Regions from separate parts of the Streptomyces sp. NPDC093018 genome, predicted to be linked through region 2. Evidence: riboswitches for the same ligand, from Rfam matches in the RefSeq annotation. Region 2 holds a riboswitch; the other holds the start of a gene.
What was found. Region 2 has a riboswitch for glycine ahead of gcvT (glycine cleavage system aminomethyltransferase GcvT). Riboswitches for the same ligand answer to the same signal wherever they lie in the genome.

Region 1 (6,409 bases), on a different contig from region 2:
TTCACACACCGAGCGGCGGTGCCGGAAGCGGTACCGCCGCCAGGGACAGCGGGTTGATGAGCATCGGGGCGGTGCTGAACGCGCTGCGCGAGGAGTTCCCCGAAGTCACCATCTCCAAGATCCGTTTCCTGGAGGCGGAGGGGCTCATCGAGCCGCAGCGGACCCCTTCGGGGTACCGCAAGTTCAGTCCCGGTGACCTGGAGCGGCTCGGACACGTCCTGAGAATGCAGCGGGACCACTATCTGCCGCTCAAGGTGATCCGCGAGCATCTGGACGCCGTGGAGCGCGGCGAGGCCGTCCCGCTGCCCGTGGTCGGGCGCCAGCGCACCGGGGGCGAGGTGCTGGAGGTGCAGGAGGGGCCCACCGTGGCCCGCGTCGGCCGGTCCGAGCTGCTGGCCGCCGCGGACATCGGCGAGGCCGAGCTGGAGGAGTGGGAGTCGTACGGACTCCTGGTGCCGCTGGCCGACGGGACGTACGACGCGGACGCGGTCACCGTGGCCGCCCTCGTCGCCGAGCTGGGGCACTTCGGGATCGAGCCCCGCCATCTGAGGGTGATGAAGGCGGCCGCCGACCGGGAGGCCGGGCTGGTCGAGCAGGTGGTGGCCCCGCTCAAGCGCCACCGCAACCCGCAGACCAGAGCGCTCGCCGAGGCCCGTACGAAAGAGCTGGCGGCGCTCACCACGAAGCTGCACGCGGCCCTCCTGAAGACCGCCCTCGGAGTGCGTCTTCCCTGATCCGGGGGCAGGCCGGCGGGGGCCGGATCGGGCGGCCGCTCGGGGCCCCGACTACCCAAACGTCCCGGGCACGGCCTAGGGTTGCTGTGTGAACGAGCTCGATGTCGTAGGTGTCCGGGTCGAAATGCCCAACAACCAGCCGATCGTGCTCCTGCGCGAAGTGGGAGGCGACCGTTACCTCCCCATCTGGATCGGGCCGGGGGAGGCGACGGCGATCGCCTTCGCCCAGCAGGGCATGGCCCCGGCCAGGCCGCTGACCCACGACCTGTTCAAGGACGTGCTGGAGGCCGTCGGCCAGGAGCTGACCGAAGTACGCATCACCGACCTGCGGGAAGGCGTCTTCTACGCGGAGCTGGTGTTCGCCAGCGGGGTCGAGGTCAGCGCCCGTCCCTCCGACGCCATAGCGCTGGCCCTGCGCACCGGCACGCCGATCTACGGCAGCGACACGGTGCTGGACGACGCGGGGATCGCCATCCCGGACGAGCAGGAGGACGAGGTGGAGAAGTTCCGCGAGTTCCTCGACCAGATCTCGCCCGAGGACTTCGGCACCAGCAGCCAGTGAGGCGGCCGGCGCCCGCGAGCGGCTCATAGGGGCCCTGGCCTGCGCGGCCGGGGCTTTCGGGGGTCGGTCCTGGGCTTCTCGCGGCCGGTTCCCGGGGCAATTGCCACCGGCGATTGAGAGCGTCCTACGGGTCTCCGCGAGGGCATTCGGCTAGCCTTTCCCCGCGGTGGGACACGGGAAACCACTCCTTGGGTGATTATCACTCGGCGTGCCGAGTGTGGCGATCGTTGACGCACCCCTGGTGACTGCCTACCGTCGAGAAGGCAGGTCAAGGACGGAGGTCGGCGTGAGAACCAGCGGCGACGGTACGGCTGGGGGTGCTCCCGTGCGCGGTTTCGGGGAGAGCGGTCCGTACCCGGTTCACAGCAGCGCGGTGGATCACGCTCCGCAGCGGCCGACGGCGGTACCGGGCGGCGAAGGGGCGGCGTCCATGACGTCCGAGGAGATCGGCTACCGGGGGCCCACGGCCTGCGCGGCGGCCGGCATCACCTATCGACAGCTCGACTACTGGGCGCGTACGGGCCTGGTCGAGCCGAGTGTGCGGCCCGCGTACGGATCGGGCACCCAGCGGTTGTACAGCTTCCGGGACGTCGTCGTCCTGAAGATCGTCAAGAGGTTCCTGGACACCGGGGTCTCGCTGCAGAACATCCGCTCGGCCGTGCAGCACCTCCGGGAGCGCGGTTTCTGCGATCTGGAGCGCATGACGCTCATGAGCGACGGCGCGACCGTCTACGAGTGCACCTCGCCCGACGAGGTGCACGCGCTTCTCCAGGGCGGCCAGGGCATCTTCGGGATCGCGGTCGGCGTGGTGTGGCGGGACGTCGAGAACGCCCTGTCCCAGCTGCACGGCGAGCGCGTCGACACCGGCGAGACGCTGGTCGGGCACAACCCGGCGGACGAGCTGGCGCGGCGCCGCAACCGGGCGGTCTGAACCGGCCCTGACCCGACGGGCCGCCGGGCGTCGTCGGATTGTCAGTGCCGTGGTGCAGCATCGGAGATGTGAGAAACGCGCCCACGATCCTGCATCTCGACATGGATGCCTTCTACGCCTCGGTGGAGCAGGCATCCAAGCCGAGCCTGCGCGGAAAAGCGGTCGTGGTGGGCGGGCTCGGACCGCGCGGAGTGGTGGCCACGGCGTCGTACGAGGCGCGGGCCTTCGGGGTGCACTCGGCGATGCCCGTGGCCCAGGCGCGGCGGCTGGCGCCCAACGCGGCGTATCTGGTGCCGCGCTTCAGTCTGTACCGAGCGGTCAGCGAGCAGGTGATGACGCTGCTGCGGGAGCTGTCGCCGCTGGTGGAGCCGCTGAGCCTGGACGAGGCCTTCGTGGACCTGGCGGCCTCGGGCGCGGCGGAGGACACGGAATCGGCGCGGCGCACGGGCCTGCGACTGCGCGCGGACATCCGTACGGTCACGGGGCTGACCGGGTCGGTGGGGCTCGCCGCGTCCAAGATGCTCGCGAAGATCGCCTCCGAGCAGGCCAAGCCGGACGGCCTGGTGCTCATCGAGCCGGGCACCGAGCGGGCGCTGCTGGGTCCGCTGCCGGTCCGGACCCTGCCCGGGGTGGGTCCGGCCACCGGGGACCATCTGCGGCGCGCCGGGATCACGACGGTCGAGGAACTGGCCGAGGCGGGCGAGGACGAACTCGTGCGGCTGCTCGGCAAGGCCCATGGACAGGCGCTGTACGCGATGGCGCTGGCGCGGGACGAGCGGCCGGTGGTGGCCGAGCGGGAGGCCAAGTCCGTGTCGGTCGAGGACACGTACGACGTGGACATCCATGACCGGCCGCGGATCGGGTTCGAGGTGCGGCGGCTGGCGGACCGGTGTGTGCGGCGGCTGCGCGAGGCGGGGCTGTCCGGGCGGACGATCGTACTGAAGGTGCGGCGGTACGACTTCTCGACGCTGACCCGCTCCGAGACGCTGCGGGGCCCCACGGACGATCCGGCGGTCGTACGGGAGGCCGCCGAGCGGCTGCTGGAGTCCGTGGACACGACGGGCGGGGTACGACTGCTCGGTGTCGGCGTCTCCGGGCTCGCCGACTACACCCAGGAGGACCTGTTCGCCCAGGCGTCCTCGCGGGCGGACCCGGCGCCCGAGGAGGCCGTGGCCGAGCCGGTCGCGGTGCCCCGGGAGCCGGTGCTGCCGCACTGGCGGGCCGGCCAGGACGTGCGGCACGCCGAGCACGGGCACGGATGGGTGCAGGGGAGCGGGGTGGGCCGGGTCACGGTGCGCTTCGAGACCCCGCAGTCGCCGCCGGGACGGATACGCACCTTCCTGGTCACGGACCCGGCGCTGGAGCCGGCGGACCCGCTGCCGCTGGTCGCCGCGGCACCCGCGCCCTCGGCCGCCCCCGATCTGTCGGCCGGGCCACTGCCGTGACCGCTGCTCGACGGCATCGCCCTCATCGGCGAAGCCCTCTGGCGTCCGGGGCTATGTCTCCTCCGAGCCCGCCAGCTTGCCGAAGTTGTGCTCGGGGGCGGCGTCCGGGGTCACGTCGAGGCCGTAGTGGTGGTAGAGCTGGAGTTCCTGTTCGGGGGAGAGGTGGCGGCCCACGCCGAAGTCGGGGGCGTCCTTGATCAGGGAGCGGTCGAAGGGGACATGGAGGGTGCCCTCGACGAGCTCGCTCGGTTCCAGGGGGACGAACGCGTCGCGGGAGAAGAGGCCGGTGCGTATGGCCGCCCACTCGGGGACACCGGTGGCGTCGTCCAGGTACACCTCGTCGATCGTGCCGATCTTGGTGCCCTTGCGGTCGAACGCCTTGCGGCCGATCAGGTTGCGCGGATCGATGTCGGTCTGCACGGTCCCTCTCCCTCCAACTGGTCGCAACTCATCCGTAAGCACTACGAAAGAGCACATTCACTGCGGCGGCCACTTGAGAATTCGGCCGTTGACCTCGCTGGTAGGCTGATTGCGGCTGCTGACCCCATGCGGGAGAGTCCTCCGACCCACCTCGGAGGCGCCGAAGGAGCAAATCCTCCCCGGAATCTCTCAGGCTCACGTACCGCATGGACGAGGTCACTCTGGAAAGCAGGGCGGATGTCGACGGCTTCCGCTCTCACCGACGGTGAAAGCCGGCGCCGCAAGGTGCCGGTGAAGCTCTCAGGTTGAGATGACAGAGGGGGAGGCCGTCCGGGCACCCGCGCCGTGGTGCCCTTCGAAGGTCGTCAGACCAGGAGGCCTCCGCCATGACCGCCCATCGCATTCCGCTCTCCGAGCTCGAAGCGGGCATCCCCTTCGAACAGCGTCACATCGGGCCCGACCAGGAGGCGCGGGCCAAGATGCTCGCACAGGTCGGCTACGGCTCCCTGGACGAGCTGACCGCCGCCGCGGTCCCGGATGTGATCAAGAACGCCGACGCCCTCGACCTGCCGGGCGCCCGGACCGAGGCCGAGGTGCTGGCCGAGCTGCGCTCGCTCGCCGACCGCAACCAGGTCCTCGGCTCCATGATCGGCCTGGGTTACCACGGCACCTTCACCCCGCCTGTCATCCTGCGCAACGTCCTGGAGAACCCGGCCTGGTACACGGCCTACACGCCCTACCAGCCGGAGATCTCCCAGGGCCGCCTGGAAGCCCTGCTGAACTTCCAGACCATGGTCGCCGACCTCACCGGTCTGCCCACCTCCGGCGCCTCCCTCCTGGACGAGGGCACGGCCGCCGCCGAGGCGATGGCGCTGTCCCGGCGCATGGGCAAGAACAAGAAGGGCCTCTTCCTGGTCGACGCGGACGCGCTGCCGCAGACCATCGCCGTCATACAGACGCGCGCCGAGCCGACCGGCGTCGAGGTCGTCGTCGCCGACCTGAGCGCGGGCATCCCGGCCGAGATCGCCGCCCGTGACATCAACGGCGTGCTGGTCCAGTACCCCGGCGCCTCCGGTGCCGTACGCGACATCAAGCCGGTGATCGAGAAGGCGCACGAGCTGGGCGCGCTCGTCACCGTCGCCGCCGATCTCCTCGCCCTCACCCTGCTGACCTCCCCGGGTGAGCTGGGCGCCGACATCGCCATCGGTACCACCCAGCGCTTCGGCGTCCCGATGGGCTTCGGCGGCCCGCACGCCGGCTACATGGCGGTGCACGAGAAGTTCGCCCGCAGCCTGCCCGGCCGCCTGGTCGGCGTGTCCGTCGACGCCGACGGCAACAAGGCGTACCGGCTGGCCCTCCAGACCCGTGAGCAGCACATCCGCCGCGAGAAGGCCACCAGCAACATCTGTACCGCGCAGGTGCTGCTCGCCGTCATGGCCGGCATGTACGCCGTCTACCACGGCCCCGAGGGCCTGCGGACCATCGCCCGGCGCACCCACCGCTACGCGACGCTCCTCGCCGAGGGCCTGAAGGCCGGCGGCATCGAGATCACGCACGGCGCCTTCTTCGACACCATCACCACGCGCGTGCCCGGCAAGGCCGCCGAGATCGTCGCCGCCGCCCGGGACAAGGGCGTCAACCTGCACCTGGCCGACGCCGACCACGTCTCCCTGGCCTGCGACGAGACCACCACGCGGGCGCAGCTGGAGAGCGTCTGGGCCGCCTTCGGCGTCGAGGCCGACCTGGCGGCGCTGGACGCGGCCACCGAGGACGCGCTGCCGGAGGCGCTGCTGCGCGGCGACGACTTCCTCGCCCACCCGGTCTTCCACGAGCACCGCTCCGAGACCGCGATGCTGCGCTACCTGCGCAAGCTGTCCGACCGCGACTACGCGCTCGACCGCGGCATGATCCCGCTGGGCTCCTGCACCATGAAGCTCAACGCGACCACCGAGATGGAGCCCATCACCTGGCCCGAGTTCGGCGCGCTGCACCCCTTCGCGCCCGCCGAGCAGGCCGAAGGCTTCCTCACGCTCATCCATGAGCTGGAGGACCGCCTCGCCGAGGTCACCGGCTACGACAAGGTCTCCCTGCAGCCGAACGCCGGCTCCCAGGGCGAGCTGGCCGGTCTGCTGGCCGTCCGCGGCTACCACCGTGCCAACGGCGACGAGCAGCGCACCGTCTGCCTCATCCCGTCCTCCGCGCACGGCACCAACGCGGCCAGCGCCGTGATGGCCGGCATGAAGGTCGTCGTCGTCAAGACGTCCGAGGACGGCGAGATCGACGTCGAGGACCTGCGGGCCAAGATCGAGCAGCACCG
Region 2 (6,409 bases):
CCCATATGCGTCCACCCACCTGGCGAGTGGAACGGGCCGTCGCCGAGGGCAGACCGAACATGGGCAGTGAGACGCTGAGCGGGGCTGAGCTGGGCGGCGAGATTCCCTTCCGGGCACTTGCCTGGGGCCGCCAGACGCCAGATCACATCGATTCCGCAGCCGGACGGAGCCGCCGGCGGTGGCGCCTGCTCACGCCGGAGCTCGGTGAAGCCGAGCCGGCGCGGAACGGCGCGACTGGGGGCGTTCGCCACGTCGTGCGCGATCTCCAGATACCCCACGTCCGCCAGCGCGAACATCTCCCGGCCCAGCGCCGCCGTCGCCCTCGTCGCGATGCCCCGCCCCACGGCCGAGGGATGCAGCCAGTACCCCAGCCGGCACCCTTCGGGCTCGGCCCGATAGGCCTGGCACATGCCGATGAGCTTGCCGTTCTCCGCGACGACGTAGTTGTAGAGCTCACCGCTCTCCCATTTGGACGCGGAACTCGCCAGCAGTTCCCGGGTGCTCTGCTCGTCGTGGCCGTCGACCCATGGCATCCACGGCCGCAGATGATCCCGGGATTCCTCTATCAGCGCGAACAGTTGAACGAAATCACACTGCCCCCGTAAACGCCGAAGGACGAATTCCCCGCACTCGATGAGCTGACTCGGTCGGTCCATGCAGCCATGATCGTTCCGCGGACCGATCAAGTAAATGTGCGATCACGTAAAGCTCAGCACTCGATGATGTTCACCGCGAGCCCGCCCCGCGCCGTCTCCTTGTACTTCACGGACATGTCCGCGCCGGTCTCCTTCATGGTCTTGATGACCTTGTCGAGGGAGACCATGTGCGAACCGTCGCCGCGCATCGCCATCTTGGCCGCCGTGACCGCCTTCACCGCGGCCATGCCGTTGCGCTCGATGCACGGGATCTGGACGAGACCGCCGACCGGGTCGCAGGTCAGGCCCAGGTTGTGCTCCATGCCGATCTCGGCCGCGTTCTCCACCTGTTCGGGGGTGCCGCCCAGTACCTCGGCGAGCGCGCCCGCCGCCATGGAGCAGGCGGAGCCGACCTCGCCCTGGCAGCCGACCTCGGCGCCGGAGATGGAGGCGTTCTCCTTGAAGAGCATGCCGATCGCGCCCGCGGACAGCAGGAAGCGGACCACGCCGTCCTCGTCCGCGCCCGGCACGAAGTTGATGTAGTAGTGCAGCACCGCGGGGATGATGCCGGCCGCGCCGTTCGTCGGGGCGGTCACCACCCGGCCGCCGGCCGCGTTCTCCTCGTTCACCGCCATCGCGTAGAGCGTGATCCACTCCATGGCACGCGCCAGCGGCTCGCCCTCGGCGCGCAGCTGGCGGGCCGAGACGGCGGCGCGGCGGCGGACCTTGAGGCCGCCCGGCAGGATGCCCTCACGGGTGAGGCCGCGCTGCACGCACGCCCGCATCACCCGCCAGATCTCCAGCAGGCCCTCGCGGATCTCGTCCTCGGTGCGCCAGGCCCGCTCGTTCTCCAGCATCAGGGAGGAGATCGACAGGCCGGTCTCCTTGGTCAGGCGCAGCAGTTCGTCGCCCGTGCGGAAGGGGTACTTCAGGACCGTGTCGTCCAGCACGATCCGGTCCGCGCCGACCGCGTCCTCGTCCACGACGAAGCCGCCGCCGACCGAGTAGTACGTCTTGCTGAGCAGCTCCGCGCCCGAGGCGTCGTACGCCCATATCGTCATGCCGTTGGCGTGGTAGGGCAGGGCCTTGCGGCGGTGCAGCACCAGGTCGTCGTCGAAGGAGAAGGCGATCTCGTGCTCGCCGAGGAGCGACAGACGGCCCGAGTTCTTGATCGACTCCACCCGCTCGTCGGCGGATTCCACGTCGACCGTGCGCGGGGAGGCGCCCTCCAGGCCGAGCAGCACCGCCTTGGGGGTGCCGTGGCCGTGTCCGGTCGCGCCCAGCGAGCCGTACAGCTCGCAGCGCAGGGAGGCGACCGAGGCCAGCAGTTCCTCGTTGCGCAGCCGGTGCGCGAACATGCGCGCCGCGCGCATCGGGCCGACCGTGTGGGAGCTGGACGGGCCGATGCCGATCGAGAACAGGTCGAAGACCGAGATGGCCACGGTCACTCCTTGGGGCAGTGGTGGGGCACTCGTCGGTGAGTGCCCCACCGGGGAATTACTTGGACAGACCCGGGTACAGCGGGTGCTTGTCGGCCAGGGCCTTGACCCGTGCCTTCAGCGACTCGGCGTCGTAGGACGGCTTCAGCGCCTCGGCGATCACGTCCGCGACCTCGGCGAAGTCCTCGGCCGTGAAGCCGCGGGTCGCGAGCGCGGGCGTGCCGATCCGCAGGCCCGAGGTGACCATCGGGGGACGCGGGTCGTTCGGGACCGCGTTGCGGTTGACCGTGATGCCGACCTCGTGCAGCCGGTCCTCGGCCTGCTGGCCGTCCAGCTCGGAGGCGCGCAGGTCGACCAGGATCAGATGCACGTCCGTACCGCCGGAGAGCACATTGACCCCGGCGGCGCGGGCGTCCTCGGCCGTCAGACGCTCGGCGAGGATGCGGGCACCCTCCACCGTACGGCGCTGGCGCTCCTTGAAGCCCTCGGAGGCCGCGACCTTGAAGGACACCGCCTTCGCCGCGATCACATGCTCCAGGGGACCGCCCTGGAAGCCCGGGAAGACGGACGAGTTCAGCTTCCTCGCGAACTCCTTCTTCGCGAGGATGATGCCGCCGCGCGGGCCGCCCAGGGTCTTGTGCGTCGTGGAGGTGACCACGTCCGCGTGCTCGACCGGGTTCGGGTGCAGTCCGGCGGCGACCAGGCCGGCGAAGTGCGCCATGTCGACCCACAGGTACGCCTCGACCGCGTCGGCGATCCGGCGGAACGCGGCGAAGTCCAGCTCGCGGGGGTACGCCGACCAGCCCGCGATGATGACCTTGGGGCGGTGCTCCTTGGCGAGCCGCTCGACCTCGGCCATGTCGACCAGGCCGGTCTCCTCGTCCACGTGGTAGGCGACCACGTTGAACTGCTTCCCGGAGAAGTTCAGCCGCATGCCGTGGGTCAGGTGGCCGCCATGCGCCAGGTCCAGGCCGAGGATGGTGTCCCCGGGCTGGGCCAGCGCGAACAGGGCCGCCTGGTTGGCGGAGGCGCCGGAGTGGGGCTGGACGTTGGCGTACTCGGCGCCGAACAGCTCCTTGATCCGGTCGATGGCGATCTGCTCGGCCACGTCGACGTGCTCGCAGCCGCCGTAGTAGCGGCGGCCCGGGTAGCCCTCGGCGTACTTGTTGGTGAGGACCGAGCCCTGGGCCTCCATCACCGCGAGCGGCGCGAAGTTCTCGGACGCGATCATCTCCAGCGTGGACTGCTGGCGGAGCAGCTCGGCGTCGACCGCGGCGGCGATCTCCGGGTCCAGCTCGTGCAGGGGCGTGTTCAGGACAGTCATGCGGTTACGACCTCCTCAGCCGGCGATGTGGGCGTCGTACTCGGCGGCGGAGAGCAGGTCGGCCGGCTCGCCCGCGACGCGCACCTTGAACAGCCAGCCGCCCTCGAAGGGCTCGGAGTTCACCAGCGACGGGTCGTCGACGACGTTCTCGTTGATCGCGGTGACCTCGCCGGTGACCGGGGAGTACAGGTCGGAGACCGACTTGGTGGACTCCAGCTCACCACAGGTCTCGCCCGCCTCGACGGTGGAGCCGACCTCGGGGAGCTGGGCGTAGACCACATCGCCGAGCGCGTTGGCCGCGAACTCGGTGATGCCGACCGTCGAGACGCCGTTGTCGGCGGCCGACAGCCACTCGTGCTCCTTGCTGTAGCGCAGCTGCTGGGGGTTGCTCATGGCCTGAATTCTCCTGTACGCGCGGGAGTGCTGATGACGGTAGGACGCTGGTGACCGCCGGTGGGCGGGCGAATGTGCGCAGGGTCACGTGCCCGCCCGTCAGGGGCGGGGGCGCGACCGGGCTCGCTGTCTACTTCTGGCGCTTGTAGAACGGCAGCGCGACGACCTCGTAGGGCTCGTGCGTGCCGCGGATGTCCACGCCGACGCCCTCGGTGCCGGGCGCGGCGTGCGCCGCGTCGACGTAGGCCATGGCGATCGGCTTGCCCAGGGTGGGGGAGGGGGCGCCGGAGGTGACCTCGCCGATCACCTTGCCGCCGGCGACGACCGGGTACCCGGCGCGCGGGACCCTACGACCCTCGGCGATCAGGCCGACCAGGACCCGCGGGGGGTTCTGCGCGGCGCGCTCGGCGGCCTCGACGAGCGCGCCGCGCCCCACGAAGTCGCCCTCCTTCTCGAACTTGACCACGCGGCCGAGCCCGGCGTCGAAGGGGGTCAGCGAGGTGTTCAGCTCGTGCCCGTACAGCGGCATGCCCGCCTCCAGGCGCAGCGTGTCGCGGCAGGACAGGCCGCAGGGGACCAGGCCTGCGCCCTCGCCGGCCTCGGTCAGCGCCTGCCACAGCTCGACGGCGTGCTCGGGCTTCACGAACAGCTCGAAGCCGTCCTCGCCGGTGTAGCCGGTGCGGGCGATCAGCGCGGGGACGCCGGCGACGGTGCCGGGCAGGCCCGCGTAGTACTTCAGACCGTCCAGGTCGGCGTCGGTGAGGGACTTCAGGATGCCGGAGGAGGCCGGGCCCTGGATCGCGAGCAGGGCGTAGGCGTCCCGGTCGTCGCGCACCTCGACGTCGAGGCCGCCGGAGCGCTCCGCCAGCGCGTCCAGGACCACCTGGGCGTTGGAGGCGTTGGCGACGACCATGTACTCGGTCTCGGCGAGCCGGTAGACGATCAGGTCGTCCAGGATGCCGCCGTCGGCCCGCACGATCATCGTGTAGCGGGCGCGCCCGACGCCGACGGAGGCGATGTTGCCGACCAGGGCCATGTTCAGGAAGTCGGCGGCCTCGGGGCCGGTGACGGTGATCTCGCCCATGTGGGAGAGGTCGAACAGGCCCGCCTTGGTCCGCACGGCCACGTGCTCGTCGCGCTCGGAGCCGTAACGCAGGGGCATGTCCCAGCCCGCGAAGTCGGTCATCGTGGCACCGAGCGAGCGGTGCACGGCGTCCAGCGCGGTGTGTCGGAGTTCGGTACTGCTCATCGGTCGGTCGTCTCCCAGGGCAACAGGGATGGGGCGAGGAACGTTCCTCCCCATCTGTCATCGGAACCTGAGAGGTTCGCCGGGACCGCCACGGAGGCGACCACGGTTTGCACCTTGGGTGGGGCAGCCGTCATGGCGGCCCGCTTTTCAGATGTGCCTCGCCCGCGCGGTAACGGGGCCTGAGAGATTCAAGGGAGGGACTTGCTCCTTCGGCGCCCCAGCGAAGCCTGCTGGGGACTCTCCCGCGCGGATTCAAACGGCCGGTATGCAGTTGGCGGCCACATCATTGCACGTCGGGCCCCCGCCCGTCAGGGGCCGCATCCGTAACCGGGCTGTGGCGGTACGCGCACCTGCCCGTGGCACACCGGGCATTACCTTCTCTTTACTTCCACTGGGCATGGAGATTGCGAACCACAAGGGGAGGACGATCACGGTGAACAGGACCATGGCGCAGGCGGCCCGCATCCCGGGGCCGAGAAGCCCCGCGGCCCGCGAGCGGGTGGCCGCCCGCCCCACGCCTCCCACACCCCCCGCGCCTCCCGTGCTCGACCTGCGCGACCGGGCCGCCCCGGGTCCGGACACCCTCCGCTTCGGCCCCCGCGACATCGTGGTGCTCACCGGCCTGCCCGGCAGCGGCAAGTCCACACTGATGCGCCGCGCGGTCACCGCCCACCGCATCGACTCCCAGGACACCCGGGCCCGCTTCGCCGCCCGCCTGCCCCGCCTCCTGCCGTACGCCCTCTACCGCCCCCTGGTGCGCGCCGCGCACTACCGGTCGCTGCGCCGCGCCCTGCGCACGGGAGCGGCGCTGGTGGTGCACGACTGCGGCACCCAGCCCTGGGTGCGCGCCTGGCTGGCCCGCGCGGCCCGCCGCTCCGGCGCCACCCTGCATCTGCTCCTGCTGGACGTGCCCGAGGACACGGCCCGCGCGGGCCAGCACGAGCGGGGCCGCACCGTCTCCCGCCGCGCCTTCGGCCGCCACCGGCGTACGACGGCCCGGCTGCTGCGGGCGGTGGGGCGGGGCGAGGTGCCCGCGGGCTGCGGTTCCGCGGTGCTCCTCGACCGGGCCGCGGCGGACGCCGTACAGCGGATCGTGTTCACGGAGTACGGCTCTGTCACCGGTACCCGTTAGCCTTCATGGTCACAGCAGCGGTCACCAGCAGGCGGTAGGCAGATGGACTTCCCGGCGGACGTTCCCGCGGACTTCCCGGCACAGGCGCACCCCCACCCGCACGGCGGGTGGCCCGGCAATGAGCTGGAGGAGGTGCTCTCGGCCTCCCTCGGCATACCCGCGGCGGGCGGCCGGATCATCGAGGTCCTCGGCCGCAGCTTCGTCCTTGTGCCGCTGCCGTCCGGCGGCGGCCCCGGC

Region 1: another riboswitch for glycine. It lies ahead of gcvP (aminomethyl-transferring glycine dehydrogenase); the one in region 2 lies ahead of gcvT (glycine cleavage system aminomethyltransferase GcvT).

Annotation. Positions count from the first base shown of each region.
Region 1 covers NZ_JBFBFF010000035.1:1,134-7,542, reverse strand. The annotation lists gene AB0N90_RS37335 (MerR family transcriptional regulator) at 1-734, shown strand, start outside; gene AB0N90_RS37330 (bifunctional nuclease family protein) at 823-1,296, shown strand; gene AB0N90_RS37325 (MerR family transcriptional regulator) at 1,583-2,227, shown strand; gene AB0N90_RS37320 (DNA polymerase IV) at 2,296-3,672, shown strand; gene AB0N90_RS37315 (PRC-barrel domain-containing protein) at 3,724-4,092, opposite strand; glycine riboswitch at 4,212-4,307, shown strand; gene gcvP (aminomethyl-transferring glycine dehydrogenase) at 4,479-6,409, shown strand, end outside.
Region 2 covers NZ_JBFBFF010000002.1:443,191-449,599, forward strand. The annotation lists gene AB0N90_RS05860 (GNAT family N-acetyltransferase) at 1-656, opposite strand, end outside; gene AB0N90_RS05865 (L-serine ammonia-lyase) at 710-2,077, opposite strand; gene glyA (serine hydroxymethyltransferase) at 2,133-3,398, opposite strand; gene gcvH (glycine cleavage system protein GcvH) at 3,414-3,791, opposite strand; gene gcvT (glycine cleavage system aminomethyltransferase GcvT) at 3,922-5,040, opposite strand; glycine riboswitch at 5,198-5,295, opposite strand; gene AB0N90_RS05885 (AAA family ATPase) at 5,468-6,172, shown strand; gene AB0N90_RS05890 (enhanced serine sensitivity protein SseB) at 6,215-6,409, shown strand, end outside.